2 regions of the Pseudarthrobacter humi genome follow, and region 1 is predicted to be linked to the other one. Evidence: riboswitches for the same ligand, from Rfam matches in the RefSeq annotation. Region 1 holds a riboswitch; the other holds the start of a gene.
What was found. A riboswitch is a leader RNA that binds a small molecule or an ion and turns the genes downstream of it on or off. The one in region 1 is predicted to bind glycine.
Positions count from the first base shown of each region.

Region 2: linked by a shared signal. The riboswitch ahead of gcvP (aminomethyl-transferring glycine dehydrogenase) and the one ahead of gcvP (aminomethyl-transferring glycine dehydrogenase) in region 1 are both predicted to bind glycine.

Region 1 covers NZ_JANCLV010000012.1:60,208-75,953, reverse strand. Annotated here, with positions in the region: gene gcvT (glycine cleavage system aminomethyltransferase GcvT) at 1-253, opposite strand, end outside; gene gcvP (aminomethyl-transferring glycine dehydrogenase) at 276-3,128, opposite strand; glycine riboswitch at 3,289-3,386, opposite strand; gene NFC73_RS15920 (DsbA family protein) at 3,539-4,207, opposite strand; gene NFC73_RS15915 (amino acid ABC transporter ATP-binding protein) at 4,344-5,111, opposite strand; gene NFC73_RS15910 (amino acid ABC transporter permease) at 5,129-6,088, opposite strand; gene NFC73_RS15905 (ABC transporter substrate-binding protein) at 6,091-7,020, opposite strand; gene NFC73_RS15900 (SDR family NAD(P)-dependent oxidoreductase) at 7,174-7,905, opposite strand; gene NFC73_RS15895 (DUF6421 family protein) at 7,902-9,302, opposite strand; gene NFC73_RS15890 (MFS transporter) at 9,529-10,758, shown strand; gene NFC73_RS15885 (ArsR/SmtB family transcription factor) at 10,763-11,122, shown strand; gene NFC73_RS15880 (arsenate reductase/protein-tyrosine-phosphatase family protein) at 11,245-11,886, shown strand; gene NFC73_RS15875 (LCP family protein) at 11,975-13,084, shown strand; gene NFC73_RS15870 (hypothetical protein) at 13,180-13,377, opposite strand; gene NFC73_RS15865 (hypothetical protein) at 13,445-13,858, opposite strand; gene NFC73_RS15860 (S9 family peptidase) at 14,262-15,746, shown strand, end outside.
Region 2 covers NZ_JANCLV010000007.1:209,249-224,994, forward strand. Annotated here, with positions in the region: gene NFC73_RS12455 (peptidoglycan bridge formation glycyltransferase FemA/FemB family protein) at 1-1,071, opposite strand, end outside; gene NFC73_RS12460 (lipid II:glycine glycyltransferase FemX) at 1,158-2,231, opposite strand; gene NFC73_RS12465 (TspO/MBR family protein) at 2,474-2,935, shown strand; gene gcvP (aminomethyl-transferring glycine dehydrogenase) at 2,963-5,833, opposite strand; glycine riboswitch at 6,021-6,118, opposite strand; gene NFC73_RS12475 (TetR/AcrR family transcriptional regulator) at 6,213-6,752, opposite strand; gene NFC73_RS12480 (MFS transporter) at 6,868-8,406, shown strand; gene NFC73_RS12485 (Dps family protein) at 8,502-8,981, opposite strand; gene NFC73_RS12490 (nitrilase-related carbon-nitrogen hydrolase) at 9,195-10,247, shown strand; gene NFC73_RS12495 (agmatine deiminase family protein) at 10,244-11,269, shown strand; gene NFC73_RS12500 (APC family permease) at 11,283-12,845, shown strand; gene NFC73_RS12505 (AMIN-like domain-containing (lipo)protein) at 12,961-13,509, opposite strand; gene NFC73_RS12510 (DUF4193 domain-containing protein) at 13,746-14,048, opposite strand; partial or broken gene NFC73_RS12515 (glycoside hydrolase family 26 protein) at 14,265-15,077, opposite strand; gene NFC73_RS12520 (GYD domain-containing protein) at 15,370-15,690, opposite strand.

The DNA.
Region 1 (15,746 bases):
ACTTGGCCTTGCCGTCCGCGATGGCGGAGAGCTTGCCCACCAGGGCGTAGTCCAGGAACGCGCCGGCTTCCAGGCCGGAGACCCAGACTTCGCCCATGTGGGAGAGGTCGAACAGGCCGGCAGCCTTGCGCACCGCGTGGTGCTCGGCCAGCTCGGAGCTGTACTTAAGGGGCATCTGCCAGCCACCGAAATCGGTGAAGGATGCGCCGAGTTTCTTGTGCTCTTCGTAGAGAGCGGTGTAGTTCTCAGTCATTGTGAAAGCCTTTCACACGAAACTAGTTCGCGAATTCCTCGATGGGCGGGCAGGAGCAGATCAGGTTGCGGTCTCCGCCTGCGCCGTCGATGCGTCCGACGGGCGGGAAGTACTTGTCCTGCTTGAGCGACGCGAGGGGGAAGGCTGCCTGCTCACGCGGGTACTCGCGGTTCCAGTCGGAAGATACGACGGCGGACGCGGTGTGGGGTGCGTGCCGCAGCGGGGAGTTCTCGACGGCGAAGTCGCCGTTGGCGACCTGGTCGATTTCCTTCCGGATGGTGATCATCGCATCGATGAACCGGTCGATCTCCACCAGGTCCTCGGACTCGGTGGGTTCCACCATGAGCGTGCCGGCCACCGGGAACGCCAGGGTGGGGGCGTGGAAGCCGTAGTCGATGAGGCGCTTGGCCACATCCTCCGCGGTGACGCCGGTCCTGGCCGTCAGGTCGCGGAGGTCCAGGATGCACTCGTGCGCCACCAGCCCGCCCTCGCCCGTGTAGAGGACGGGGAAGTACTCGTTCAGGCGGGCCGCAACATAGTTCGCCGCCAGCAGCGCCGACTTCGTGGCCTCGGTCAGGCCTTCGGCACCCATCAGCTTCACATACGCCCATGAAATGGGCAGGACACCGGCGGAGCCGTAGTTGGATGCGCTGATGGCCACCCCGTGGCCGGCTTCGTGCGCTGCCTTGTTGGCGTCACTGGGCATAAAGGGTGCCAGGTGGGCCTTGGCTGCGACCGGGCCAACGCCGGGTCCGCCGCCGCCGTGCGGGATGCAGAAGGTCTTGTGCAGGTTCAGGTGCGAGACGTCGCCGCCGAACTTGCCCGGCTGCGCGAGGCCCACGAGCGCGTTGAGGTTGGCTCCGTCCACGTAGACCTGGCCGCCGGCAGCGTGCACGGCGTCGCAGATTTCGGTGACGTCGGCGTCGTACACACCATGCGTGGAGGGGTAGGTGATCATGATGGCCGAGAGCGCGTCCTTGTGGGCCTCGATCTTGGCGTAGAGGTCCGTGTGGTCGATGCTGCCGTCTGCAGCGGTGGCCACCACAACCACCTTCATGCCGGCCAGGACGGCCGAGGCGGCGTTGGTGCCGTGCGCCGAGGCCGGAATCAGGCAGACCGTGCGCTGGTCATCGCCGCGGGAGAGGTGGTAGCCGCGGATGGCCAGCAGGCCCGCGAGCTCGCCCTGCGACCCGGCGTTCGGCTGGAGCGAGACCTGGTCGTAGCCGGTGATTTCCGCGAGGTCAGCTTCCAGCCCGCCGATCAGTTCGCGCCAGCCCACGGTCTGGGAATCCGGGGCGAACGGGTGGATCGAGGCGAACTCCGGCCAGGAAATGGCCTCCATCTCCGCCGTCGCATTCAGCTTCATCGTGCAGGAACCCAGCGGGATCATGGTCCGGTCCAGCGCCAGGTCCCGGTCACTCAGCCGGCGGATGTAGCGCAGCAGCTGGGTCTCGGAACGGTGCGTGTTGAACACGGGGTGCTGCAGGTACTCCGAGGTGCGGAGCACCGATTCGGGCAGTTCAAAGCCCTTCGCGTCCACAACCGGACCGGCGCCGAAGGCGACGGCGATCGCGGACAGGACATCCGTCGTCGTGGTTTCATCAGCGGAAACGCCGACCGTGTCCTCATCGATGAGGCGCAGGTTGATGCCGCGCGCTTCGGCGGCGGCGATGACCTTGGCGGCCTTGCCCGGGACGCGGACGGTGACGGTATCGAAGAAGGTCTCGGTGACCAGTTCGCGGCCGGCGACCTTCAGCGTGGTGGCCAGCGTGCGGGCGTTGTGGTGGACCCGCTCGGCGATCGCCTTGAGGCCGTCCGGGCCGTGGTAAACGGCGTAGAACGAGGAGACGATGGCCAGCAGTGCCTGCGCGGTGCAGATGTTGGACGTGGCCTTCTCACGACGGATGTGCTGCTCACGGGTCTGCAGCGCCAGACGGTACGCGGGGACACCGGCGTCGTCCTTGGACACCCCCACCAGGCGGCCCGGCATGGACCGCTCCAGGCCCTTCGCCACGGCCATGTAGGCCGCGTGCGGGCCGCCGAAGAACAGCGGCACCCCGAAACGCTGGGTGGATCCGACGGCGATGTCCGCGCCCTGCTCCCCGGGAGGGGTGATCAGGGTCAGCGCCAGCAGGTCGGCGGCGACGGTCACGAGCGCGCCGCGCTCCTTGGCCTCGGCAATGACGGCGGTGTGGTCGAACACGCGGCCGGAGACACCCGGCTGCTGCAGGACAACACCGTTGATGACGCCGTCGGGCAGGCCCTGGGACAGGTCGGCGACCTCGACCTCGAAGCCGAGAGCCTCGGCGCGGCCCCTGACGATCGCGATGGTCTGCGGGAGGCAGTCGGCGTCGAGGACGGTCTTGCCGTCATGCGCCGTCTTGTTCTTGTTGGCCCTGCGCATCATCAGCACGGCCTCGGCCACGGCGGTGGCTTCATCCAGCAGCGACGCGTTCGCGATGGGCAGGCCCACCAGGTCCTGGACCATGGTCTGGAAGTTCAGCAGCGCTTCGAGGCGGCCTTGGGAGATCTCGGGCTGGTACGGGGTGTAGGCGGTGTACCAGGCCGGCGCTTCAAGGATGTTCCGGCGGATCACCGCAGGCGTGACCGTATCGTAGTAGCCCTGGCCGATCATCTGGACGGCAGTCTTGTTCTTCGCCGCGAGCTTCCGCAGCTCGGCAAGGACCTCAACCTCGCTGAGGGCGTCCTTGAGGGCCAGCGGCTTGGCCTGGCGGATGGAGTCGGGGACGGCAACGTCCACGAGGCCGTCAACGCTGTCATAGCCTACGGCCTTGAGCATGGAGTCGATATCGGCCTGGCGGCGGGCACCAATATGCCGATCGGCAAAGGTGGAAGGGGACGACTGGATGGTCATGAAGGAACTCCATAATTCAGGTGGCGCGCTGGGTACGCCACATTGATTCGGGTTCCTCCCCGCTCTGTATCGGACCTGAGAGTTTCCGCGACCACTGCTTGCCGCAGGGTGACGCTTGCACCGTCGGTGAGCCCGTTGCCGGACTGCTTTCCAGAGTTGCCTAACCGCGGCGGTACGTGGGCCTGAGAGATTCCTGGGGAGGATTTGCTCCTACGGCGCCTGCTGAACGTACCGGCAGGACTCTCCCGCCGCAGATCAAAAGCATGTGCCACTTTGTCCGTGACACGTCTCACAGGTTAGCCGGATTCTGGATTGCGTGCAAGATTTCCGGCATCCCGCCACCATCGGTTGCTCCGTAAAGGCGCTTTTGGGCGCTCAAGGGCCCCTACGGAGCAACCGATGGGGACCTGCTACCGGACGGCGTCGTCGAGCAGCTGCCGGAACTGGGCTTCGGTGTTGAGGGTGAGTTTTTCGCCGTTGAGGAAGAACGTCGGTGTGCCGGTAACACCCAGGGCTTTCCCGTCCGCGATGTCCCGGCGGATCCGTTCCTTGGTGTCCTCGGCAACAACATCCTGATCGAACCGGGCCATGTCGAGGCCGAGACCTTCCGCGTAGGTCCGGAAGAGGGCGGCCTGGGAGTCCTGCTTTCCGCCCCACTCGGGCTGGGTCGCGAACAGCTTCGTGACCATCGGCTCGTAGTGCCCCTGGCGCGCGGCCGCTTCGACAGCGAGCGCTGCGGTGCCGGAATTCAGGTGTCCGGGCAGGGGGAAGTAGCGGTGGGTGAACGTGATCCTGTCCCCGTACTCCTCCTTCAGCTCCGCCACCAGGGGCTCGGCGGCGCGGCAGGCCTCGCATTCGAAATCCAGAAACTCGACCAGCTGGGCTTTTTCGGCCGGTGGGCTGGTGAGCCGGTGACTGTCTTCCCTCGCCACCTGGGAATCAGCGGACGCCGACGGCGCGGGCGTGGCAGGTTTGATTGCGGTAAACACGGCGAACCAGATCACGCCCCCAGCCACAAGGACCGCCATAATTGTCCAGATAGCGACCCGGACGTTGCGCGCGACAGTAACGGCACTCATCAGCCAGTGTTCCCCCTCAGCTCAGAACCCAGTACCTCGATCATAGCCAGCGCGCCACCGCCAATGCCGGTCCGGGCATGATCCGCTTCGGACATCACGCCCGGACCGTCTGGGCCGGACCGTCGGGGTTGAGCCGTCAGAGAACTTTGGAGAGGAACTCCTGGGTGCGGGCCTGCTGCGGATTGGCGATGACGTCACGCGGGTTGCCGCTTTCGACGACGACGCCGCCGTCCATGAACGTCAGTGTGTCTCCGACCTCGCGCGCGAAGCCGATCTCGTGGGTCACCACGATCATGGTCATGCCGGACGTGGCCAGATCCTTCATCACGCTGAGCACTTCGCCCACGAGTTCCGGGTCCAGGGCCGAGGTCGGCTCGTCGAAGAGCATCAGTTCCGGTTCCATCGCCAGTGCACGGGCGATGGCCACGCGCTGCTGCTGGCCGCCCGAGAGCTGCGCGGGATAGTGGTTGGCGTGGTTTCCGAGACCGACACGGTCCAGGAGCTCCATCGCGCGCGATCTGGCCTTCACCTTGGATTGCCGCTTGACCTGGGTGGGCGCCTCGATGATGTTCTGCAGCGCCGTCCGGTGCGGGAAGAGGTTGAAGCGCTGGAAGACCATGCCGATCTCCCTGCGCTGGGCGGCGGTCTCTTTGACGGTCAGGTCATGCAGGCGGCCGCGGGTTTCGCGGTAGCCGATCAGTTCCTCGCGGACGTGGATCCGGCCGGCGCTGATGGTTTCCAGCATGTTGATGCAGCGCAGCAATGTGGACTTCCCCGACCCGGACGGCCCGATCAGCACGGAAACCTCGCCCTGCCGGACCGTCATGTCGATCCCGCGGAGCACATGGTGCTCTCCGAAGTACTTGTGGACCCCGTCGATCCGGACGAGGGTCTTCCTTGTCATGACGTCGTTGGTGATGGTCACGGTAGCTCATCCTCTTGTTTGGGTGCTTTGGCTGCGGCGGCCGCAGGGGTCGGCCTGACCGGGGCAGGGACGATGTTGTCCACGCCCTTTCCGAAGTGGCGCTCAACGTAGTACTGGCCCACCATCAGGATGCTGGTGATCACCAGGTACCAGAGGGCGGCCACGATCAGCAGCGGAATGGGCAGGTAGCTGCGGTTGGCGATGCCGTTGGTTGCGAATGTCAGGTCCAGGGTGAACGGCACCGCGAGCACCAGCGAGGTGGTCTTGAGCATCCCGATGGTCTCATTGCCGGTGGGCGGCACGATGACGCGCATGGCCTGGGGCAGAATGATCCGCCACATGATGTTGGACTTGCGCATCCCCAGGGCCTCGGCGGCTTCCATCTGGCCGGAGTCGACAGACTTCAGGCCGGCGCGGAAGATTTCGGCCAGATAGGCTGACTCGTTCAGCCCCAGGCCCAGGATTGCTGCCATGAAGGCGGTGATCACGTCCTGCGTGCTGAAGCTGAACAATTCCGGTCCGAACGGAATCCCCAGGGCGATCTTGGGATAAAGCACCGAAATGAGGCCCCAGAACACCAGCTGGGTGTAGACCGGTGTGCCGCGGAAGAACCAGACCCAGGTCCAGCTCACGCCGCGGAACAGGGGATTGTCCGACTGGCGCATGAAGGCCAGGAGAATGGCCAGCGTGATGGCGATCGCCATCGAGAGGACTGTCAGCAGCAACGTCCAGCCGATGCCCTGGATGACGAGCACGTCCATGAAATAGGTGCCGACGATGTCCCAGCGGAAATTGGTATTGGTGACCAGGCTCTGGCCCAGCAGCGCGGCGAACAGCAGGATGAGGACGGCGCCGGCCCAGCGGCCGGGATGGCGGACCGGAACGGCGTCGATCAGTTCCGGTTTCCGGTGCGCGGCACTGGTCCTGCGGTCGCTTGTATCGGTGGGTGCGAGGATGCTCAATTGCCTACCGCCGGGTTCACTTCAGACTTCGTGACGGCGCCCTTGGTGTTGCTCCAGGTGTCCAGGATTTTCGCGTAGGTCCCGTCGCTGATGAGTTTGTTCATGACGTTTTTCATGAGCTCGGACAGGGCGGTGTCGCTTTTGGCGACCGCGATGCCTTGCGGTGCCGCAGCGTAGACATCGCCGAGGGCCTCCAGCTTGCCGCCGGTCTGCGAGAGGGCATAGCCGATGATGGGGGAATCGGCGGCCATGGCGTCGATGCTGCCGTTCACCAGACGGGTGGTCACGTCTGTCTGCGTTTTCAAAGTGACGACGTTGACGCCCGGTTTTCCGGCATCCGTGCATGCCTTGGACCGGCCGGAGACGTCGGGGTCCTCCTGGGTGGTGCCGGTCTGCACGCCCACGGTTTTGCCGCAGATGTCATCGACGCTGAAATTCTTCGGGTTGCCCTTCTGGACGGCCCACAGCGTGCCGGCATTGAAGTAGCTGACCATGTTGACGGCCTTCAGCCGCTCCTCGTTGATGGTGAAGGAGGAGATTCCCAGATCGTACTTGGCACCGAGAGCGGGCAGGATTCCCGTGAATTCCGACGTCTGGACCCTGACCTTCAGGCCGAGGGTCGCACCGATGGCCTTGGCGAAATCCACATTGTAGCCCACCGGGGTCTGGCCATCGGCGCCGCCCAGGGATTCGGCAGGTGCGTACGTTGTGTCGGCACCCACCGTGAGGGTGCCCTTGCTCCGGATGGCCTCAGGGACGCTCGCGGCGAGGGCATCGTCCCTGGCCACAGAGGCGGGATCAAAGCCGGCGGAACCCGGGGCAGCTCCCCCCGAGATCTGTGATGCATTGGTGCAACCGGTCAGAGAAAGAAGGCCGATGGCGAGACTCGCCAGTGCCTTTGTCCTCTTGGACGGAGAAAACGACATTGTTTACCTCTTGGTTGGGTGTGGCCCATGAATGGGACTGTTTTCTGACTGCCTGCACGCAGGTCGGCGTGCGGGCGCGCCCGTACTGGCGCTTGGTGGATCTCCCTACCTGCTTCCCGGTAGGGACAGGCGAAGAATCGGGATAGGTGAAGATCAGCCCAGGGGTAGGCGGGAACCGTTGAGTTCGGCGGCGGACCTGCTGAACAGGGCGGCCGAAGCGGCTCCGAGATCCTTCACATGGGTGAATCCCGGGAATTTCCGGTCGGGCTGGGAAGCTTTCATCTTGTCGTCGACGAGGGCCTTGACCACGAACACGACGGCAGCTGACCGCTGTGGCTGGCGGTCGTTCGTGCTGCCGGATTGTGAGCTGCGGAAGCCGTCGGCCACCGCCAGCGTCCAGGCTTCGGAAGCGGCCTTGATCGCTGCGTAGGCGGCACCACCTGCGGAGGGATTGGCGGCTGCCTGGGCAGACACGATGGCCAGTCGGCCCGCCGGGGACTTTTCAAGGTCGTCGTAGAAGGCGCGGCTGGTGTTTCGCAGTGTCGTCAGGACGCTGGTGTGCAGAAAGTCCCAGTCGGAGTCCTCCTGCCCCGGTATGCCGTCGCCGCCGCGCCAGCCACCCACCAGGTGGATGAGGCCGTCGAGGGGTCCAAGGTCCCGCCGGACCGTGGATGCCAGTTCCCGGACGGCCGCGGGTTCTGCGAGGTTGCAGGTGTACCCGGTGACGTTGGGCCAGGACTGTGCGAGGTTCTGCACGCGTTCAGTGTCCAGGTCCACGGCGGCGACGCGGAATCCGGCGCCGCTGAGGGCCGATACGACGGCGGTCCCGGCCTCGCTGGTGGAGCCGGCCACCATAACGGTCCGGCGTCCGTCGGGAGCCATCATGCCGCGTCCTGGCGGCTGCCGCCGCCGTTTGGCTCGCCGGTGATTCCGGCCGTGGATTCGATGACGTTTCTCATCTTTTTCTCCAGTGCTTCGTAGAACATTGATAGTGGGAACTCGTCATCAAGCACCTGGTCGGTCAGGCCCCGAGGAGGGCCGTGAAGGGCCAGCGCCCCGGGCCCTTTGGCCCAGAGGGATGCGGGGTTCGGGGTGACTGTGGCGCTGATGAATTCATAGGCCGCCAGCCAGTGAGCGGTTTTCGGGCGGTCAATTGAACGCCAGTACAGCTCCTCGATCTGCTTCCCAAGTTCGATAACAACCTCGGGCGCTTCCGACCAGTCGATGGACAGTTTCGAGTCCGTCCAATGAAGCACCTTGTGCTGGTGCATCCATGCGAAAAGGAGCTGACCGCCAAGTCCGTCGTAATTGCGGACCCGGTTTCCTGTCATCGCGAACCGGAAAATCCGGTCGAAGATGACGGCATACTGGACGAGTTTCGCGTGGTTTCGCGCCTCCGGCGGCGCGTTCTCATCCCTCTCGATACGGACGGATTCGCGGAATGCCGTCAGATCGCACCGCAGCTCTTCCAGGGTGTAGAGAAAGTACGGCATCCTCTGCTTGATCATGAATGGATCAAACGGCAGATCCCCGCGCATGTGCGTCCTGTCATGGATCAGATCCCACATCACGAAGGTTTCCATGGCCAGCTGAGGGTCTTCAAGCAGGCGCCGCGCTCCGTCGGGAAGAGTGAGGGACGTGATGTCGCTGGCTGCGGCCACTACCCTCCGGAACCGCTCAGCCTCGCGATCCGCGAAAATACCACCCCAGGTGAACTGCGGCGTTTCACGGACGGCTACGCTCTCGGGAAACAACACCGCCGAGTTCGTGTCATAGCCGGGTGTGAAGTCGATGAAGCGGATGGGTACGAACAGCGGGTTCGAATACTCTGCACCTTCGAGTTCAGCGATGAACTCCGGCCACACCACTTCGAACAGCACGGCCTCCACGAAGCGGTTCGGGCTGCCGTTCTGCGTATACATAGGGAAGACCACCAGATGCGGCAGTCCGTCGATTCGGTGCTGCTGTGGTTGGAATGCGAGCAGGGAATCCAGGAAGTCCGGGACCCCGAACGAGGAGGCAGCCCACCGCTCGAAGTCAACTTCCAGCCGGGCCAGATACTCCGCATCGTGCGGGAACGAAGGGGCCAACTCCCTGAGTGAAGCCGTGATGGTGGTGACCTCGTACAGGGCTCGGTCATGGTCCCCCGGATCAGGTATCGAGCCGTCCTTCACCTGGATCTGCTGCAGTTCTCCGGCGGCCCGTTTCAGCTCGGTCCAGGACGGGTTTGAGGCAAGCAGGGCACCTATTGAGGAGCGGGATACGTGTTTTGTTGCAGTCATTGCTACGGCGTCCTTCCTTCTCTGTGACCCGCGTAACACTAGTGAACAGAAAGACATCTTCATCTAAAAACAGAGGCGCAGTAAGCAAGTCTTAGTCTAAATTCGGGAAATAGGGCTGGTGGCCAAGAGGTTGCCGTGCCCCGTTCGAGGTTGGCCCTGCATGACATTGGGGTTTAGCCGCCTACAATAGGTGCATAGGTACGCACATATTGATTGAGGGATCCTTGTGATCGAAGTTCTCGCCATCCGCGCCTACCGGAAGCTCTTCTCAGCCCAGATTGTTGCGTTGCTGGGGACGGGTTTGCTGACGGTGGCCCTCGGACTGCTGGCGTTCGACCTTGCAGGAGCGCAGGCCGGGGCCGTGCTCGGGACGGCGCTGACCATAAAAATGCTGGCCTACGTCTTCGTCGCGCCCGTCATGGCGGCACTGGTGGAACGGCTGCCAAAAAAGCCGGTCCTGGTGGCCGCGGACCTGACCCGTGGAGGCATCGCACTGATGCTCCCCGCGGTGGATCAGGCCTGGCAAATCTACATGCTGGTCTTTGTCCTGCAGAGCGCCTCCGCTACGTTCACGCCCGCCTTCCAGTCCTTGATCCCGGCGGTGCTCCCCGATGAACGGCAGTACACGCGGGCCTTGTCACTCTCCCGCCTCGCCTATGACCTGGAATCCCTGCTCAGTCCGGCCCTGGCCGCAGCACTCCTATCCGTACTTACCTTCCACGAACTCTTCCTCGGCACCGCGGCAGGGTTTATGTTCTCAGCGGCACTCGTGATGACCACCAGGCTGCCAGCCACACCGGCAGCCCGTCAGGAAGGATCACTGTGGCGACGCACCACCCTCGGTGCACGGATCTTTGCGAAGTCGCCGGAACTGCGCGGCCTCCTTGCTTTGAATCTGGCCGTGGCGGCCGCTACAGCCCTGGTGCTGGTCAACACTGTGGTCTATGTCCGGGACCTGTTCGCAGGATCCAACGCCGACGTCGCCATCGCCCTGGCGTGTTATGGCGCCGGCTCGATGGCTGCAGCGCTCAGCGCACCCAGGGCGCTGGACCGAATAGCCGACCGTTCGTTGATGATGTCCGGAGCAGCGCTTCTTGGCATTGGCCTCGCCGGCACGTTTGTCCTGCTGGCGACTGCCGGGCCATGGCTCATGCTGCTGGGGCTCTGGGTGGCACTTGGCATCGGGACTTCGATGATCAGCACCCCATCGGCCCGGCTGCTGCGCCGCTCGGCATCCGAAAGCACGCGGACCTACATCTTCACCGCCCAGTTCTCCCTCTCCCACGCGTGCTTCATCATCACTTACCCTGTCGCTGGCTGGATCGGCGCGTCCGCCAGCCAGCCCGCGGCCGCAGCAGCGCTGGCAGTGGTGGCTATGATCAGTACAGCAGCGGCCCTGAAATTCTGGCCGGCTGCCTCCAAGGCCGGCGCAGAACCGGCCAGCAGGAAAGGGTGAGCTGGTGGAAGAGGCCCAACGCGTCAACACACCGAGCCTTCACCACCCCAGGCTCCCCGATGCCCGCCGGCTGGATGCCGCGACGGCCACGTTCCGGATGCTCGCAGATCCCACCCGCCTGCATGTGCTCTGGCTCCTGACCCAAGAACCGGCCGACGTCACCACTCTGGTGGAACGCACCGGCGCCTCCCGGACCTCCGTCAGCCAGCACCTGGCCAAACTCCGGTTCAGCGGCCTCGTCAGCACCCAAAAAGTGAGTCGCCGGGTGGTCTACAGCATCGCGGACGGCCACCTCGCCCGGCTTGTCCTGGAAGGCCTGAATCACGCCGACCACACCGTCACGGGGGAACCCAGCCACGGCTGACCGTCCTGGCGGTAAGGCGAGCGCGCGGCCGTCGCCCGCTTTAGGCCCGGCCCGCACGTGTTAAGTTGAAAGGTACGACGGGCCGCACCGGGTCCGGCGCATCGGCTGGAAAGAGACGTTCCGTGGAATCCCCCGCATCTGCCCCCGCACCCGTGAGGATCCTGACGGTCTGCACCGGCAACATCTGCCGTTCCCCCGTGGCTGAGCGGCTGTTGCAGGCCGGGCTGGACCAGGTGATGCCGGGCGGATTCGAGGTCACCAGCGCCGGAACCCGGGCCATGGTGGGCGACCCCATGCAGCCGCTGTCCGGTGACATCGTGCGCACCTTCGGCGGGAACCCGGACGGTTTCGTCTCGCGGCAGCTGACCGGCAAGATCCTGCGCGGCGTGGACCTGGTGCTCACCATGACCTCGGGCCACCGCGGCGAAGTGCTCCAGCTGGACGCCTCCCTGCTCAAGCGCACGTTCACCATCCGCGAGTTTGCCCGCATGCTCGACGTCCTGGACGAGCGTGCGGACAGTGCCGCACACGGTACGGTAGCGGACGACGGCGGCGGTCCCGTCGGTGCCAACACCGCCTTCTGGCGGGGGGTGCCCGCGCGCGCCGCGTCCGTCCGGCACCTGTCACTGCCCGCGGATTCTTCCGAAAACGACATCATCGACCCCTACCGGCGCAGCCCGGAGATCTACCACCAGATGGAGGACGAACTGGCCCCGGCCATCGTTTCCATCCTGCGGCACGCGCGCCTGAACATTCCCGCCTAAACCGGCGGGCCGCCGTCGTACGTTACGGCTCGGAAACGACACGCTCCGCGTTGTAGCCTGAACCGGGTCCGAGGGCGGACACTAAGTCATGGCGAGCACCCCAAGCGGTCCTGATCCGATCGGCCCCGGCAATTCCGGCCCCGAGCCTGCCGCGCCTGCCGCGCTGAAACGGCGCCGCTTGATCGCCGCGGTGCTGTCGCTGGTGCTGGTGGCCGTCGTCGCCGTGTCCGCCCTGCTGTTCACCAAGCCTGCCGCGGAAGTTGCGGCCCCGGTGCCCACCATCACTGACACCGCCACCCCCACTCCTTCGGAGACGACACCGCCACCGCCCCCGGCACCGGCCCCTCCCCCGCCGCCCGAACCCATCGCGGAACTCCCCGCGGCGCCCATGAACATCCTGGTGATCGGCAGCGACAGCCGTGCCAACGCCCGGGAGCAGGCAGCCCACACCGCGGCCACGGGCGAATCGCAGGACCACCGCGCCGACACGCTCATGCTGGTCCACATCCCGGCCGACCGCCACAGCGTGCACGTGGTCTCGCTCATGCGCGACCTATACGTCAACATCCCCGACTACGGCTACGCCAAGATCAACACCAGCCTGCAGGTGGGCGGCATACCGCTCGCGACCCGCACGGTGGAGTCCCTGATGGGGACCCACATCGACCACACCGTCATGCTGGACTTCCACGGTTTCAGGACGCTCACCGACGGGCTGGGCGGAATCGACGTGAACGTCACCGTGCCGTTCCAGTCCACCCACGAAACCCAGCACGTCTTCACACCGGGGGTGAACCACCTCGACGGCCAGGCGGCGCTGGAATTCGTCCGCGAGCGCTACGCCTTCGTCGACGGCGACTTCCAGCGGGTCAGGAACCAGCAGACGTTCCTCCGCGCCATTCTTGCCCGGCTCACCAGCGACGGCGCCCTGCACGACGTGACTGCTGTGCGGGCCCTGGTGAATTTTGCATCCGGCTACCTCACAGTGGACCAGGGCTTTGATCCTGTGGGCGTGGCGATCCTGGCCTATGGCATGCGCGGGATCGACCCCAACGCGGTTGTTTCGCTCACGCTTCCGACAGCAGGGGTGGGCACGGCACCGGGAGGGGCGTCGGTGGTGTTCCCGGACTATGGCGGGATCGCCCAGGTAGCGGCTGCCATGCGCGAAGGCCGGCTGCCCGAGTACGCGGGCGGGTAGTACGCCGGGGGTGATTGCTTGGCACCAGCTGGCAGGCACCAAGTGAAACGGCCCCCGGCAGTTCATTCAGTGCCAGGGGCCGTTTCATCGGTGACTTAACTCCGGGTGGGGTCCGGGCGCAGCGGTGCGGGCCCCGGATCCGGGAAGGGCAGCGGACCTGGCGGTTCCGGCGTCGGGATGGGGCTGGGCCTGTCCGGTCCCGGGTGGCCGGGATGGGTGGGCTCCGGATTGAAGGGGTCCGGGCCTGGTTCCGGCGGGAACGGCTCTGGTTCGTGCACTGGCGGGATGGTCATGGAACTTCCCCTCTCACGCTGGGCGGATGCGCCTTTGCGTGATCAGGATACTCCGTCCGACCTGCTTCTAGGCCGGACGGCGCAGACGGACCGGGCGGGAAACCGGCGCTTTGGCTGCTTCGCCGGCTTCCCGCATCAGCGGAACGGCGAAGCTCACCACCAGGCGGGCGTTGGCGTCGTCCGTGGACCTGATGGTCAGGCTTCTGGTGCCGGGCGGCAGGGACGGGGTGAATACCTGCAGGTTCCGGGATCCGAGGCTGGCCGAGTCCCGGAGGGTGTATTGTGTGCCCCAATGGTCTTCGATGGCAATTTCCGGGATGCCTCTCCCGGCAGCGGATTCAACGTGGATGTTGACCACCAGGCACGTGCTCCAGACTTCGACAGAGAGCACCGTGAACTCTGCGCCGGGCGTCAGGTGTAGGCCATACGTGGGCGGCAGGAGCATCTTCCGGAGGATGCCTTTCGGAATCAGGTTTCGCATCTTCGCCCCCAATATTACTAAGAGTGCTTCCAATTAGCCCGCGATAATGACGCCCTGTCAAGGTCCTTGCGCAGCCTCCTGCGGCAACCCGCACCAGCATGGCCAGGGACGCAGAGAAGTGGTCCCCGGCGGGGCCGGGGACCACCGTATCGGAAGGGTCGCCCGCAGACTGCCGATGCGCTGTCTGGCGCTGTGGCGTGCCGAAACGGCTAACCGCCCTATGAAGGCAGATGAAAAAGAACGCGTCCGGATCCTCCCGGTAATGGCGTTTTAGCACCGGGCGGAGGGTGGTTCAAGGGGTTCCGGCCGGTAACTTAGCGGCGATCCGGCCCGGCTGCAGGAGGGCGCTACCCCGGTAGCGAACGGCGGCCATTTTGTCCGCCCGGCTCTATATATTGAAGGCATGACCCAGACTCCGCTGCAGGATTCCGCCACTTCATCCGCCGCTCCCTCCCCCACGCCCCCAGTGGCCAAGCAGGTCCCGCACGAGCGGACGCACCATGGCGACACGTTCGTGGACAACTACGAGTGGCTGCGCGAGAAGGAATCCGCCGAGGTGGTTGAGCACCTGAAGGCCGAGAACGCCTACCAGGAGGCCGTCACCGCCCACCAGGAGCCGTTGCGCGAGGCCATCTTCCAGGAAATCAAGGGCCGCACGCAGGAGACAGACCTGTCTGTCCCAAACCGCAAGGACGGCTGGTGGTACTTCAGCCGCTCGGTTGAGGGCAAGGAGTACGGCATCCAGTGCCGCGTCCGCGCCCAGGACACCGGCAACCCCGTGGCCGACTGGACTCCCCCCGCAGTGGAGGCCGGCGTCGAAATCCCCGGCGAGGAAGTGCTGCTGGACGGCAACATCGAGGCCGAAGGCAAGCCGTTCTTCTCCGTGGGCGGCTCGGCCGTCACGGTGGACGGGGACCTTTACGCCTACGCCGTGGACAACGCCGGCGACGAACGTTTCACCCTCCACATCAAGGACCTCCGCACGGGTGAGCTCCTGCCGGACGTCATCGAGAACATCTTCTACGGCGTCAGCTTCTCCCCCGACGGCACCCGCATTTTCTACACCGTGGTGGACGATTCGTGGCGCCCGTACCAGGTGAAGTCCCACGTCCTGGGCACGCCGGTCACCGACGATGAGGTGATTTACCAGGAGGACGACGTCGCCATGTGGCTGGGCTTTGAGCTCTCCTCCGACAGGCGCCACCTCGTGCTGGGCATCGGCTGCTCCGAGTACAGCGAGACCCGCCTGCTGCGTTTCGATGACCCGACGGCGGCCCTCACCACCGTGATTTCGCGGGACGAGCGCGTCCTCTACGAGGCCGAGCCGTTCCTGCTCACCGGTCCTGACGGCGAAAAATCAGAACGCATCCTGCTCACCCACAACCGCGGTGCCATCAACTCCATGGTCTCCCTGGCGGACCCCGCCGAGCTCGCCAAGCCGCTGGCCGAGCAGCACTGGAGTACCGTCGTCGAGCATTCCGACGACGTCCGCGTCAACGGTGCCGGCGTCACTTCCACGCACCTGATTGTGTCCGTCCGCAAAGACACGATCGAACGCGTCCAGGTGATGGGACTGGCCGGCCTCGGTACGCCCGCCCAGGAAGCCCCGGTGGAACCGGCGTTCGACGAGGAGCTGTACACGGCCGGCGTCGGCGGTTCGGACTACGAGGCCCCGGTCATCCGGCTGGGCTACACGTCCTACTTCACGCCGTCGCGCGTCTACGACTTTGTGCTGCCCACCCCGGCGCAGCCCGCCGGCGAACTGCTGCTCCGCAAGGAAAGCCCGGTACTGGGCGGCTACGACGGCAGCGACTACGTGGCCACCCGCGAATGGGCCGACGCCGCGGACGGCACGCGGATCCCCCTGTCTGTGCTGCGGCACAGGAGC
Region 2 (15,746 bases), on a different contig from region 1:
CAGCATCATTCCCCAGTACAGGGACGTGGCGCCGTTGAAGTAGATGTAGTCCTGCTTGGTGCCGCCGATAACGCAGACCACCTCGTCGCCGAAGCAGACGAAGTGGATGGCGGCCACTGTAGCCACACCCACCGAGTCCGGGAACCGCTCGATGTCCTTGAGGCTGCGCTCGTAGCTGTCCACGAGGTCCTGGACAACTTTGAGCCGGTTGGCTTTCTTTTTGCTGCCGGTCTCTTCGACGTCACGGCGGAGTTCGGCTGCGGACGCGGCTTCCGCTTCCAGGCGTTCGGTGATGGACTTCCGGTACGCGGGGATGTCGATCTTGGCCATCATGAGTTTCGTGAACTCGGCAGAGGTGGTCCGCAGGAGCTGGTCGTAGTATTCGCGTTCGCGGTAGAAGAAGCCCTTCTCGTCCCCGGCTGTGCTTAGCGCGTCGTAGAACTCGTCGAGGGTTTCAAGGGTGGCTTGCTCCAGGAACACACCGTTCTTTTCAGCCTTCCGGATGGCCTTCCGTGTCCGGTAGCTGGTGCCCATGATGAGCTCCTCGGCGTCCGTGATGCCGCCGAGCTGCTTGATGAACATCCAGTTGACGTTGGCGAAGTTCATGTCGGAGCCCTGGTGTTCAAAACCAAGGCCCGCCAGTTCCGCCACGAGCGGCCTGTTGTCCACGATCTCGGGGTGTTCGGCGCCGTCGGCATCGCGGGCGATGTACGTCAGGTTCGGGGAAATCCGGAGTTCGGCGGCCTTGCGTTCCGCGGCGCGTTCCTTGAGGAGTCCGACGACGTCACGCACCAGTGCGGCGTCCGTGTAGTCCAGGAGGGGGCCCTTGGCGCACTCGCACACCTTGTAGCCCCAGCGGTTGGTGGTGAAGTTCAGTTTCCCGGCGGCGACCAGGTCGCCGTCGCGCCTGACACCGAACAGTTCCACTGACTGACCGCGGGCACGCTGGAAACGGGTGAAGTCAGCGGACTGGATGAAGTTGTTTTGCGGGTGCTTGAGGGAGAAGGACTCAAACTCGGCATCGCTGAGGACGCTGAACTCGAGTCCGGCTCCGGCCTTGGTTGGATTCACGGAAATAACCTCATCTATGGCTGGGCTGCCGACTGGGGCAGGCGCTGGCCTTCGTGGTGTGGATGGTGAGAGTGGCTGGTGGGCGGTCAGTAGAACTGCTGGCCGGTGCGTGCGGTTTCAAGCCGGCGGAAGACCCGTTCCGCGCCCTTGACCCACAAGGTGTGCCTGACGGGCGACAGCACGTAGTCGTAGCAGCCGACGAAGTCCGTCACCGTCTTGGTGAAGCTCGTTTTGAACATTCCCATGCCGTACAGGTGGTGGGACTTGTCCTTGATCAGGCCGGAAGGCGGCGTGCCGCAGAAGTCATACTCGGTGCAGCCGAGTTCCTGCATTCTCCGGATGGCCTGCCACTGGACCAGGTGCGAATCGCCGTACTGCTTCCTGTTCTGGGTGGAGCCGCCGTCCTTGTAGGTTGCCTTGGATCCGTAGTTGATCACAAAGGCGCCCACGCTGGGTTTGCCGTCTTCGTAAACGAAAAAGAAGCTGCCCTGGCCGCGGGTGCAGAATTCGTCCCAGAACTGGGTGTAGTACTCGAGGCTGCGCAACGGCATGGAACCCTTGGCGTTCACGGTGTCTGCCATCAGGTCATACAGCGCCCGGTACGTTTCCGGGCCTGGCTCCTGCTGCACCACGGCGCAGCCTTCGCGTTCTGCCCGGCGGATCGCGTTGCGGGCGCGGGAGGAGATGGACCGGAACACCTGGTTCTCCGGAGCCGCAATGTCCAGCAGCGCCGTGGAGTCGTTGGACTGGATGTTCGGGGCCTTCACCAGGCCGGCGGCGGCGAGCTGTGCCCGGGCTTCCGGGGTGCTCACGATGTCCGGTTCAATCTTGATGGTGAAGACATTGAGTTTCCGGCTCCGGGCGAATGCAGCGCACGCGTCCAGGGCCGGCTTCAGGTCCTCGACGGCACCCAGGTCTGGACCTTTGATCAGGTACCACAGGCGGCCCAGCACCGGGAATTTCTTCTCCAGCACCAGGTTGTAGCTGGCGGTCCCTGCAGACTCCAGGACCAGGAAGCGGGCGGTCCAGCCGCTGCCGTTCTTCACGGACGCGTACGCAGCGGACTGCAGCATGTTGCCGCCGTTCGGGTTGGCCGTGACGTGCTTGTCCCAGTTCTCAATTTCCTCCGCTGTGGCAAAGCGGGCGGTGAATTCTCGCAAGGGGGCCGTGTCCAATCTCAGGGGTTTGTGCGCGGTTCTGTACTCGTAGTTACGTGCGGACATGTAGCCACAAGTCTAAAGCCTGATCGGGTGGGGGCAGTCCAGACAGGACCGCGGAGCGCCTTGACTCGCGGGCGGCGCGCCGCAAGGGTTGACCTATGGAGTTGGTCCCTAAAAAGTCCGTCCCTGGGCCTGGAAGTCCCGGCAGGAAGCACCGTCGCCGCGGGGAGATGCTTGCGCTCATGCTCTTCTTGGCAACTTCCGCCGTAGTCGCCTGGCTGGGTGCTTTTGCCACTGTCAACAACGTGAACGGCTGGTACGTGGGCGCTGACAAAGCCCCCTGGTCACCACCGAATTGGTTGTTCGGTCCAGTGTGGACAGCTCTTTACACTGCCATGGCGGTGGCCGCCTGGCTGGTCTGGCGCCGCCACACCCCGGAGTCGCGGCCCGCGCTGGTCAGCTACGGAATCCAGTTGTGCCTCAACCTGCTGTGGACACCCACCTTTTTCAGCCTGTATCCGTTGCTCGGCACGGCCGCCCTGTGGCTGGCTTTTGCAGTCATCCTTGGGCTGATCGGGGCGGTCACTGTCACGGTGGTCCGCTTCGGCCCGATCAGCCGGGCCGCCGGGATACTTCTGCTGCCCTACATCACCTGGGTTGTGTTCGCGTCGTCCCTCAACCTCTGGGCCGCGCTTAATAACTAGCCCCTGGGGTGCGGGGAGCCGACGGGCCTAGTCTTCGAACTCGGACAGCGGCGGGCAGGAGCAGATCAGGTTGCGGTCCCCTGCTGCGCCGTCGATGCGGCCGACGGGCGGGAAGTATTTGTCCTGCTTGAGGTGGTGGACCGGGAACGCGGCCTGCTCACGCGGGTACTCGCGGTTCCAGTCGGAAGATACGACGGCGGACGCGGTGTGGGGTGCGTGGCGCAGCGGGGAGTTCTCGACGGCGAAGTCGCCGTTGGCCACCTGGTCGATTTCCTTCCGGATGGTGATCATCGCATCGATGAACCGGTCGATCTCCCCCAGGTCCTCCGACTCGGTGGGCTCCACCATGAGCGTGCCCGCCACCGGGAACGCCAGGGTGGGGGCGTGGAAGCCGTAGTCGATCAGGCGCTTGGCCACATCCTCCGCGGTGACGCCGGTCTTCGCCGTCAGCCCGCGAAGATCCAAGATGCACTCGTGTGCCACCAGCCCACCCTCACCGGTATAGAGGACCGGGAAGTACTCGTTCAGCCGTGCCGCAACGTAGTTCGCAGCGAGCAGCGCGGACTTGGTGGCGTCGGTCAGGCCCTCGGCACCCATCAGCTTCACGTATGCCCAGGAGATCGGCAGGACACCGGCAGAACCGAACCGTGATGCGGAGATCGGGACGTCATTACCTTCGGTCCAGGTAGCCGCGTTGCCCGGCATAAACGGTGCCAGGTGCGCCTTCGCCGCGACCGGGCCAACGCCGGGGCCGCCGCCGCCGTGCGGGATGCAGAAGGTCTTGTGCAGGTTCAGGTGCGAGACGTCGCCGCCGAACTTGCCCGGCTGCGCGAGGCCAACGAGCGCGTTGAGGTTGGCGCCGTCCACGTACACCTGGCCGCCCGCGGCGTGCACTGAATCGCACACCTCACGGACATCGGCGTCGTACACACCATGCGTGGAAGGGTAGGTGATCATGATCGCCGAGAGGACATCCTTGTTCGCCTCGATCTTGGCGTCAAGGTCAACGTGATTGATGCTGCCATCAGGAGCCGTCGCGACAACAACCACCTTCATGCCGGCCAGGACAGCCGAGGCGGCGTTGGTGCCGTGGGCCGACGCCGGGATCAGGCAGACATTGCGCTGCTGGTCTCCGCGGGAGTGGTGGTAGCCGCGGATCGCCAGCAGGCCCGCGAGCTCACCCTGCGACCCGGCGTTCGGCTGCAGGGAGACCTGGTCGTAGCCAGTAATCTCGGTGAGCTGGTCTTCGAGATCGGCGATGAGTTCGCGCCAGCCCACGGTCTGGGAATCCGGGGCGAAGGGGTGGATCGAGGCGAACTCCGGCCAGGAAATGGCCTCCATCTCCGCCGTCGCGTTCAGTTTCATCGTGCAGGAACCCAGCGGGATCATGGTCCGGTCCAGCGCCAGGTCCCGGTCGCTGAGCCTGCGGATGTAGCGCAGCAGCTGGGTCTCGGAACGGTGCGTGTTGAACACGGGGTGCTGCAGGTAACCGGAGGAACGCTCGACGGCGGCATCCAGCGCGAACTCAGCGTCAGTCCCGGCGACCGCGTCCACCGCCGCGGCACCAAAGGCTTCCAGCACACCGGCAACAATGGCCGGGCTGGTGGTTTCATCGGCGGAAACGCCGACGGTGTCGCCGTCGATGTGGCGCAGGTTGATGCCCTTGGCCTCTGCTGCGGCAACAATGGCCGCAGCCTTGCCGGGCACGGAAACCGTGACGGTGTCGAAGAAGCTTGTGTGCAGGACGTCCAGGCCGGCCGCCTTCAGGGACGCGGCGATGGTTGCAGCGTGGCTGTGGACTTGCTCGGCGATTGCCTTGAGGCCGTCGGGGCCGTGGTAAACGGCGTAGAACGAGGAGACGATGGCCAGCAGTGCCTGCGCGGTGCAGATGTTGGACGTGGCCTTCTCCCGGCGGATGTGCTGCTCACGGGTCTGCAGCGCCAGGCGGTAGGCGGGGGTGCCGGCGTCGTCCTTGGACACCCCGACGAGGCGGCCCGGCATGGACCGCTCGAGACCCTTGGCTACGGCCATGTAGGCCGCGTGCGGGCCGCCGAAGAACAGCGGCACCCCGAAACGCTGGGTGGAGCCGACGGCGATGTCCGCGCCCTGCTCCCCCGGCGGGGTGATCAGGGTCAGCGCCAGCAGGTCGGCGGCGACGGTCACGAGCGCGCCGCGCTCCTTCGCAGCCGCGATCACGTCGGCGTGGTTGAACACGCGGCCGGAGACACCCGGCTGCTGCAGGACGATCCCGTTGATAACGCCGTCGGGCAGGCCCCGGGAGAGGTCGGCGACCTCGACCTCGAAGCCGAGGGCTTCGGCGCGGCCCTTCACGATGGCGATGGTCTGCGGCAGGCAGTCGGCGTCGAGGACGGTCTTGCCGTCATGCGCCGTCTTGTTCTTGTTGGCCCTGCGCATCATCAGCACGGCCTCGGCCACGGCGGTGGCTTCATCCAGCAGCGACGCGTTCGCGATGGGCAGGCCCACCAGGTCCTGGACCATGGTCTGGAAGTTCAGCAGCGCTTCGAGGCGGCCTTGGGAGATCTCGGGCTGGTACGGGGTGTAGGCGGTGTACCAGGCCGGCGCCTCCAGGATGTTCCGGCGGATCACCGCAGGCGTGACCGTATCGTAGTAGCCCTGGCCGATCATCTGCACAGCAGTCTTGTTCTTCGAAGCCAGCTTCCGCAGCTCCGCAAGGACCTCAACCTCGCTGAGGGCGTCCTTGAGGGCCAGCGGCTTGGCCTGGCGGATGGAGTCGGGGACGGCAACGTCCACCAGCGCGTCCACAGTGCCGTAGCCGACGGCCTTGAGCATGGAGTCGACATCGGCCTGGCGGCGGGCACCAATATGCCGGTCAACGAAAGTGGCCGAGGCCGAATTAACACTCACAAGGAACTCCATTACTAAGGCGGGCGCTGGGTACGCCACATCGACTCGGGTTCCTCCCCGCTCTGTCTGGGACCTGAGAGTTTCCGCCCAGCCTGCTTCCGCAAGGCTGCGCTTGCACCGTCGGTAGGCACAGCGGTCCTGACATTCCGGAGTGATCCGGGACGCTTCAGGCGGACGGCCTGCCACTTTCCAGAGTTGCCTGGCCGCGGCGGTACGTGGGCCTGAGAGATTCCTGGGGAGGATTTGCTCCTACGGCGCCTGTTGTACCTACTAACAGAACTCTCCCGCCGCAGATCAAAGGCATATTCAGATTTTGTGGCGGCCGCAGAGGGTCGCCACGCGGTCCAATTCTCCTACGCCCCGGGCCGCCGGGCAAATGAGGTCGGCGGGTTCAGCCGCGTAGCCGCTCCACGGCAGCGAGGAGCTCCTCAATGTCTCCCTGCCTGCCCATGCCGTCCCCGGTGGTGCCGCTTTCCCACATGGCGTTGAAATACAGCCCGTCCCCCATGTAGAGCACGGCTTTCGCCATGGCCGTGCCGACGTCGGCCGCGATCAGGTCCAGCCATTGCTGCTGGATGGCGGCAAAGCGGCGCCGGGCCTCTTCATGGGCCACTTCAGCCAGGCGCGTGGCGGCCACGAAGGATCGGTCCATGGGCGAGTCGGACCAGAGCGAGGAACGGATGAAGTATGCCGCCGCACCTTCAGCTGCTGCGGCCATCAGCGCGAGGTCTTCGACGGCCAGCCGGTCCAGCCGCTCCAGCACCGCGGCGATCAGCGCTTCCTTGTTGGGGAAGTGATAGAGCAACCCGCCCTTGGACACGCCTGCCCGCTTTGCCACTGCATCCAAAGTGGCAGCCCGCTCCCCCACGTCGATCAGGAGTTCTTCAAAAGCGTCGAGGACTGCGTCGCGTGCGACGGGATTTCTGGCCATGGCTCCAATCATGCACGCTCCGGGTCCCGTTTCTTAACTGTACCGTCTGGACGGTATAGTTATCAGCATGACGTTGTCCGCACAGTCCAACCAGAACACCCGAAGCACATCCACTATGGCCGCCGATTTCTGGCCGTCAGGGCCCGCCAAGGCGCCCTGGCGGGATTGGCTCGCGCTGGCCCTGCTGATGTTTCCGGTGCTCCTGGTTGCGGTGGACAACACTGCGTTGACATTCGCGCTTCCGGCCATCGCGAGCAGCCTGGAGACAACCGGAGTCCAGCTGCTGTGGATTGTGGACGCCTATCCCCTGGTGCTTGCCGGATTGCTGGTCGCCATGGGCAGCCTGGGCGACCGGATAGGGCGCCGCCGGCTGCTGCTGACCGGCAGTGTTGGCTTCGCCGCGGTATCAGCAGCAACTGCCTTTGCCCCCAGCGCGGAGTGGCTGATAGCGGGACGGGCCATGCTGGGGTTCTTCGGGGCCATGCTGATGCCCTCAACCCTGTCCCTGATCCGCAACATTTTTCCGGACCCAAACCGGCGTCGGCTGGCCGTTGCAATCTGGGCTGCCGGCTTCTCCGGCGGCGCCGCCCTGGGTCCCATCTTCGGCGGGTGGCTGGTGGAGCAGTTCTGGTGGGGCGCCATCCTGCTGGTCGCCGTGCCCATCATGCTGCCCCTGCTGGCATTCGGCCCTGCGTTCATCCCGGAATCAAAAGATCCGCGCCCCGGCCGGGTGGACGTGCCCAGCATCGCCCTGTCCCTGCTGGTAATGGTGCCCATTGTGTATGGCATCAAGGAGCTGGCGACCGATGGTTTCGGGGCCACTCCTGTGGGTCTTGTTGCCTTTGGCCTGGCCATGGGCGTCGTCTTTGTCCGCCGCCAGCAGAGGCTGGCCAGCCCCCTGCTGGACATGTCCCTGTTCGGCAACCGGGTCTTCAGCACTGCCATCACGGCAAACGTGCTGGCCCTGTTCTCCTTCAACGGCTTCATCCTGTTCCTCGCCCAGCACCTGCAGCTCCTGGACGGAATGACGCCGTCGGCCGCCGGAATTGCCATGATCCCGGCACTGGTGGCCACAGTGCTGGCTGGGCTGGCAGTGGTGCCGCTGGTCCGGAAGGTGCGTCCGGGCTTTGTGGTGGCGGGTGGCCTGGCCCTGAGCGCCGCGGGCTACGGAATCGTAGTCTTCGGTGACCACGGCTCCGGGCCGGCCCTCCTGCTGGCCGCGCTGCTGATCCTCGCCCTGGGCGTGGGCACAGCGGAAACCATTTCCAATGACCTCATCCTGGGCTCTGTTCCAGCGGAGAAGTCAGGAGCGGCGGCCGCCATCTCCGAAACGGGCTATGAGGTGGGGTCACTGCTGGGGACGGCGGTGCTGGGCTCCATCCTGACCGCTTCCTACCAGCACAATCTCCGGCTTCCGGCCGGGGTGGAGGAAACGGCGTCGGGGACTGCAGTACACCAGGCGGGTGAAACCCTGGCGGGCGCCGTGGAGCTGGCCGCCGGCCTGCCTGCTCCGCTGGCCGAAGCCCTTCGCGGCGCAGCACGCCTGGCGTTTGATTCGGGCGTCCACACCACTGCGGCGATTGCGCTGGTACTGATGGCGGGCGCGGCAGTCCTTGCCGCCGTCGTACTCCGGAAAGTTCCGACGGCGCGCTAGGCGCTCGTCTTCGGCAAGCCGGCGAGCGCACAAAAACGCCCGGCGCAGGAAGTCCTTCCGGCGCCGGGCGCTTGTGGCCTCGTCAGGGCCGACTCTTACTTGGCGTCAGGGGCAGTGACGCTGGCGGAGGCCTTCATGGTCTCGGCATTCACCATCCACGCGTACTGCTCCAACTTGGCGATGAATGCGTGGAGCAGGTCCGCAGTGGTGGGATCCTCTTCGTCCACTTCGTCATGGACCTTGCGCATGGTGCCCACTGCAGCCTCAAGCGCGGCAACGATCCGCTCGATCGCGTCCTTCGTGTTGATGAGGCCGTCGGGGAACTGCGCCAGGCTGGTGGACTTGGCCACGGTGGCACTGCGGCCGTCCGGCAGGGCATGCAGGGCGCGCATCCGCTCGGCCATGTCGTCCGCGAACTGCCGGGCGGCATCCACGATTTCGTCCAGCTGCAGGTGAAGGTCCCGGAAGTTGGTCCCCACAATGTTCCAGTGGGCCTGCTTGCCCTGGAGGTGCAGCTCAATCAGGTCCGCAAGTACGGCCTGCAGGTTATTGGTCAGGGTCGGTGAAGCTTTCATAAATCCTCCTCGATTGGTCCAGTAGTCCCGACGCTATCAGCCACGGGATCGATCGCGGCAGGCCGGTAGCAAATTTCTCAGTGAGCTTACTAATCTGGCCGGAGCGTCATAAAAGAATGGAATTCATTTAAACCATTGCGCGAAAGCCGTCGACCCTCCATACTAAATGAACGTCATTCATTTAGTGACGGTCGTCTCACTGGAAGTAAGCACATGATTGAAATTTCCTGCCTCGACTCACCCACGTCCCTGGCCCGGACAACGCCGTCCGCCCGCCCTGCCCTTCGTGTGGGTGTTGTGCAGCACCGCTGGCATGCAGACACTGCCGTCCTGCAGGCCGAACTCGACGAGGGAATCGGCCGCGCCGCCAGGCTCGGTGCCACGGTGGTGTTCCTGCCCGAACTCACGCTTTCCCGGTACCCCGCGGACACCTGCCCGGAAAATGACACCACGCGCCTTGGAGCGGTGCGGCCCCGGCCGTCGGACATCGCTGAGGACCTGCTCACCGGACCCACCTTCCGGTTTGCTGCCGAGTCGGCCCGCCGCCACGGCGTGGCTGTCCATGCCTCGCTGTACCAGCAGGCGCCGAACCCGGACGGCAGCGACGACGGCCTGGGGCTGAACACCGCCGTCCTGGTGTCGTCCGAGGGCGAACTGCTCGCCCGCACGCACAAGCTCCACATCCCTGTCACCGCCGGCTACTCCGAAGACAAGTTCTTCCGCCCGGGGCCGGCGGCCGCGGATGCCTATGAGGTCCACGCGCCGGCAGAACTGGGCGGCGCCCGGCTGGGCATGCCCACCTGCTGGGACGAATGGTTCCCGGAGGTGGCCCGGCTCTACTCCCTCGGTGGCGCAGAGATCCTGGTCTACCCCACCGCCATCGGTTCCGAGCCGGACCACCCGGACTTCGACACCCAGCCGCTGTGGCAGCAGGTCATCGTGGGCAACGGCATCGCCAACGGCCTGTTTATGATTGCCCCCAACCGCTGGGGCAGTGAAGGAACGCTGAACTTCTACGGCTCCTCCTTCATCTCCGACCCCTACGGCCGCGTCCTCGTGCAGGCCCCGAGTGACGCCTCCGCAGTGCTGGTGGCAGACCTCGACCTAGACCAGCGGCGGGACTGGCTGACGCTCTTCCCCTTCCTGTCCACGCGCCGCCCCGATACCTACGGCCGGCTCACGGAACCCGTACGCCGTGACCAGCCGCTCGGCGGCGAACACTCAGGGATTCCGACGTCGGCAGTAAACACCGGGGCAACCGCATGAGCACGTGGCGCATGCCCGCCGAAACCGCTCCGCAGGAGCGGCTGTGGATGGCCTTTCCCACCGGCGGCTACACGCTGGGCGACACGGAGGAAGATGCCCACGCTGCCCGGTCCACCTGGGCAGCGGTGGCCAACGCCGCCGTCGAATTTGAGCCGGTCACCGTGGTGGTGGACCCCGACGACGTCGGCATCGCCGCCCGCTATCTGAACCGGAACGTCGAGGTACTTGCCGCCCCGCTCAACGATGCGTGGATGCGGGACATCGGCCCCACGTTCGTCCTGGACCAGGACGGGCGCCTCGGCGCCGTCGACTGGGTGTTCAACGGCTGGGGCGCCCAGGACTGGGCACGCTGGGACAAGGACTCGCTGATCGCCGGTGAAGTCTCGGGCCGATCCGGCGCCACCCACATCGTGTCCGCGCTGGTCAACGAGGGCGGCGGCATCCAGGTGGACGGCCAGGGAACCGTGCTGGTGACCGAAACCGTGCAGCTGGATCCGGGCCGCAACCCGGGACTCAGCCGCGCCGACGTCGAAGCCGAGCTCGCCCGGACCATCGGCGCCACCCAGGTGGTCTGGCTCCCGCGCGGGCTGGCCCGCGACTCGGAACGCTTCGGCACGCGCGGTCATGTGGACATCGTGGCCGCCATCCCCTCCCCCGGCACCCTGCTGGTGCATTCCCAGCAGGACCCCCGCCACCCGGACTTCCAGGTCAGCCGGGACATCATCGAGCACCTGCGCACCACAAGGGACGCGGCCGGACGGGAGTGGAACATCATCGAAGTCCCCGCCCCTGAAGTGCTCTGGGATGACGAAGGCTTTGTCGACTACAGCTACATCAACCACGTCGTGGTCAACGGCGGCGTCATCGCCTGTACCTTCGGGGACCCCAACGATGACAAGTCGCTGCAGATCCTGTCGGAGGCGTACCCCGGCCGGCGTGTGGTCGGCATTGACGCCCGTGAGCTCTTCGCCCGCGGCGGCGGCATCCACTGCATCACCCAACAGCAGCCTGCTGCCTCGTAGAAAGCGCTGGACAATGACTCAAACCACCCGCACGAGCACCGCCGCAGGCCAGCCTTCCGGGACCGACCCGGCCGGCTCGGCGCACGGCATCACCGCAAAAGGACTGAAGGGCGGGCAGCTGGGCCTCCTCGCCGTCGTCGTTCTTGGCATTTCCACCATCGCACCGGCCTACACGCTGACCAGTGCCCTGGGGCCCACCATCAATGAAGCCGGGCTCCAGCTGCCGGTGATCTTCCTGATCGGCTTCATCCCCATGATCCTGGTGTCACTCGCCTACCGGGAACTCAACGCCGATTCCCCGGACAGCGGCACGACGTTCACCTGGGTCACCAAGGCGTTTGGCCCCTGGGTGGGCTGGATGGGCGGCTGGGGACTGCTGGCCGCCAACATCATCGTCCTGTCCAACCTGGCGGGCGTGGCCGTCGACTTCTTCTATCTCTTCCTGTCACAGCTGACGGGTGCGCCTGAACTCGCGGACCTCGCGGCCAACAAGCCGCTGAACGTGCTGACCTGCTTCGTCTTCGTGGCCCTGGCGGTGTGGATCAGTTACCGCGGCCTGCACACCACCAAGCTGGTCCAGTACGGACTCGTCGGATTCCAGCTGCTGGTCCTGGGGCTTTTCGTGGGCATGGCGTTCGCGAACTGGTCCACGTCGGAAACGGCCATCCCGTTCAGCTGGGAGTGGTTCGATGTCACCAGGATCGAGACGTTCGGGCAGATCGCTGCCGGCATCTCACTGTCGATCTTTGTCTACTGGGGCTGGGACGTGTGCTTGACCGTGAATGAGGAAACCGCCAACGGCAAAAAGACGGCTGGACTGGCAGGCACCCTCACTGCCGTCGTTGTCCTGGGGATCTACCTGCTGGTAAGCATCGCCACCATGATGTTCGCCGGCGTCGGCGATACCGGGATTGGCCTGAACAACGCCGAGAACCACGAGAACCTCTTCACGGCGCTGGCCTCGCCGATCATGGGGCCGTTCGCCATCCTGATGTCGCTCGCGGTGTTGTCCAGTTCGGCCGCGTCCCTGCAGTCGACGTTCACGTCGCCGTCGCGCAGCCTGCTGGCCATGGCCCACTACGGCGCGCTGCCTGCGCCGTTCAGCCACATCAGCAAGCGTTTCTCGACGCCGGGCTTCGCCACAGTGGCGGCGGGCATCCTGTCCGCCGGGTTCTACGCGGTGATGCATGTGATCAGCGAAAACGTCCTGAACGACACCATCCTGGCCCTTGGCCTGATGATCTGCTTCTACTACGGCCTGACCGCGATCGCCTGCGCCTGGTACTTCCGGAACAGCGTGTTCAGCAACGTCCGCAACTTCATGCTGCGGCTGCTCTGCCCGGTAGCGGGCGGTGTCGGACTGTTTGTGGTTTTCCTGCAGACAGCCATCGACAGCTGGGCGCCGGAGTTCGGCAGCGGCTCCGAGGTCTTCGGGGTTGGACTGGTCTTTGTCCTGGGCATCGGGATCCTGGCGCTCGGGGCTGTGCTGATGGTGATCATGGCACGCCTCCGCCCGGGGTTCTTCCGCGGCGAAACCATCCGCCGGGACACTCCAGCACTGGTGGTCCCGGAGTAGTTGCCCTACCCACAGCACACAGCACGGCGCCCTGCCCGGAAAGTCTCCGGAGCAGGGCGCCGTTTTGGTTTCCTGATCTTGCTGCCTCAACGGCGGTTCAGCAGCGAACCGCGGGTCACCAGAAGTGCGCTACATCCACCACCATGCGGGATCCGGATCCGGGTCCGTCCAGGGTGAAGACCCGGAACGGGAGCCGGGCGCGGACGCCCAGTCCGATGCTGGTGTAGCCTTCGAAGCTGCCCGCGTAGGCCACCTGCCGGAAGGTCTGGTATCCCGACACGTTCGACAGTTCGGCCTTTGCCGCCGGGCTGTAGGTGACGTTGTAATTGCTGTCATAGGACGGTGCGTTCACAGTCACCTGGAGGAATGCTGAGCCCAACAGCGGGATTTCAAAACCTGAACCGTCCTGGACCACGGTCGGAACGTACTGAACCGTGTAGCCGGCAACAGGGCCGTTGAGATCAACCACCATCCGGTCAAAGCAGTAGTGCTGCCCTGTCCGGACGTTGGTGACGGATGCGGTGCTCATGGCCGGGTCTGATTCAGCCAGCGATCCCCATACGAGTCCGCAATACGATGTGGTTGCCGAGGCGGGCCCCGGAGCCAGGAAACCCAATCCGACAGCCATCAAAATGACTGTCAGCCACGTATGAATCTTTTTCATTGCGGGCCACCCTTCGAGTGATTAGGTAGCTCAAGCGTAGGAGTCTCCAAGGCCACTCAAAAGGGTTGTTGCCGCTTCGGCACGGAACCGTTAATCGGCCCTGGTTCCGGTCACGCGGGCGTAATTCTGAAGCACTTTGCGGGGCCATCGAAACGCTATTAACACCGTTTCTGCACCCTGCCGTTATGCATAATAACGACGCCGGCGCACCTCACTGGAGTGCCGCCGTCGGCCGTTCAGCCTTCGCACTCGATGCAGTACTTCAGGCCGTTCTTTTCGCGTGCAATCTGGGACCGGTGCCGGACCAGGAAGCAGGATGAGCAGGTGAACTCATCGGACTGTTCGGGAACCACAATGACGGTCAGTTCTTCGCCGGAGAGATCGGCTCCGGGAAGGTCGATGCCTTCGGCGGTGTCGGTCTCCTCGACGTCGATGACTGCCGTCTGGGCACTGCCGCTGCGGGATGCCTGCAGGGCCTCCAGCGACTCGGCGGAAGCCTCGTCGTCAGTCTTGCGTGGAGCGTCGTAATCGGTAGCCATGGCGTGTTCACTTTCGTCGCTGCACGGCACCATTTCAGGCACCTCAGTGAAGCAGTTTAGGTCATTATGCCGCTACTTGGGCAACAGTGTGGCCAACCAGACAGATTTCGCCGCTTCGTCCTCTACTCTGCTGACCGCGCTTGGCGGGATGCTGGTTGGTGTTGCCCTGCTGCGGCTGGTCCGCCGGGACAACAAGGCACGTACCTGACTACCGAGTCAGGGGGTCCGGCGCGCCTGCAATGCGGACTTGAACGCTGAGGCGGAGGCGGCACTGCTGTTGATGCGCCAGTCGGTTTCTTTCTGGAGGTGGAACCAGACGAAGCCGACACCATCAGGCTGGGCCGCCAGATACGACACGAGCTCACTGTTCCAGGCAGCCTTGCTGCCCCCTGCTTCGCTGGAAGCTGTCTCGCTGATCAAGATGGGAACTCCGGGTGCCAAAGTACGCAACTGGGCTATTCCCGGAGCGAAGAGATCCTGCGGCGATATCCAGCCGCTCCAGGAGGCGGACGTGCCCCAGTTGTACCCGTCGAGGGCTACAACATCCACGTACCCGGCGCCGGGAAAGAGGCCGGCGAGATCGGTGGAACCGTAGTAGGGAACATTCGGGCTCCAAACCCAGGACACGTTGCCGGCTCCGGTGGCAGAAACGACGTCGTGAACATGGCGCCAGGCTTCCACATAGTCGCCGGGCTGGTTGCCGTTGACGCCTTCGGCCCACGGGTACCAGTTGCCGTTCATCTCGTGGGCGAACCTTAGCTGGACCGGCTGGACCCAGGCCGCCAGCGCCTGGCCCCACTGCGTGATGTGGGCGTCAAAGTCGCCGGCGGCAATTCGGTCCAGGGAGTGGGCGGGCTGCTCCAATCCGCCGCCCCAGGCCCAAGGCTCCCAGGTTATGAGCGGGACGGCGCCGCGTGCCCGGACGGAGTCCATCTCGGCGATGGGCGGCGCCTGGAGAAAGTCCTTGTAGAACAGAACCGTGGCCGGGCTTTCCCCGGCCAACTGCGCCACTTCATCGAGTTCGCCGCCGGGGCCGGCATCAGCCCCAAAGCCAGACCCAGGCCAACCACTGCCGCGATAGATTTCAAAATTCGGAGCATGGCGATCGGTCCCCCGCAATCGGCAAGGCGGTTGGGAATCCGCCAGTCAGGTGGTGCCTACCGGCACTTTCCTGATCCTAAGGGTTGGACGCCGAAACCAGACTGGATTTTTTCGAATACCTTTGAAAGGAACTCGCGGCTCTCTGGTGGGTCCTGCCGGCCGTCCCTTCTGGTCACCGAAGGTTCGACTGGCGCTACACGAGGTAGCCCAGTCGAAGCTGTTACTGACCGGGGGCCCGGTAGGCAGGTGTCTTGCCCACAGCTGCGTCAATATCCTCGGGTGTCATGAGCGGGGTGAGATGAAGGTCCACGGCGCCGGTGGAATTGATCATCAATGAAAGGGCAACAGCACTCGGCTGATCGGGAACGTCGAAGACCCCCAGGACATCCGTCTCGCCGAACGCGTAGTAGATGCACTCCAGTGATCCCCCAACCGACTCCAAGGCCTTGACAACCGCGTCCCGACGCTTGGACCCACCCTCCTGCATCAGGCCTTTGATGCCCTGGCCCACATAGTTTGCTTGGAAGAAATACTTGGACATGGCCCACTCCTGTTCTGCTGTGCCCAGAACACGAACCTATCCGCACGCCCAGAACA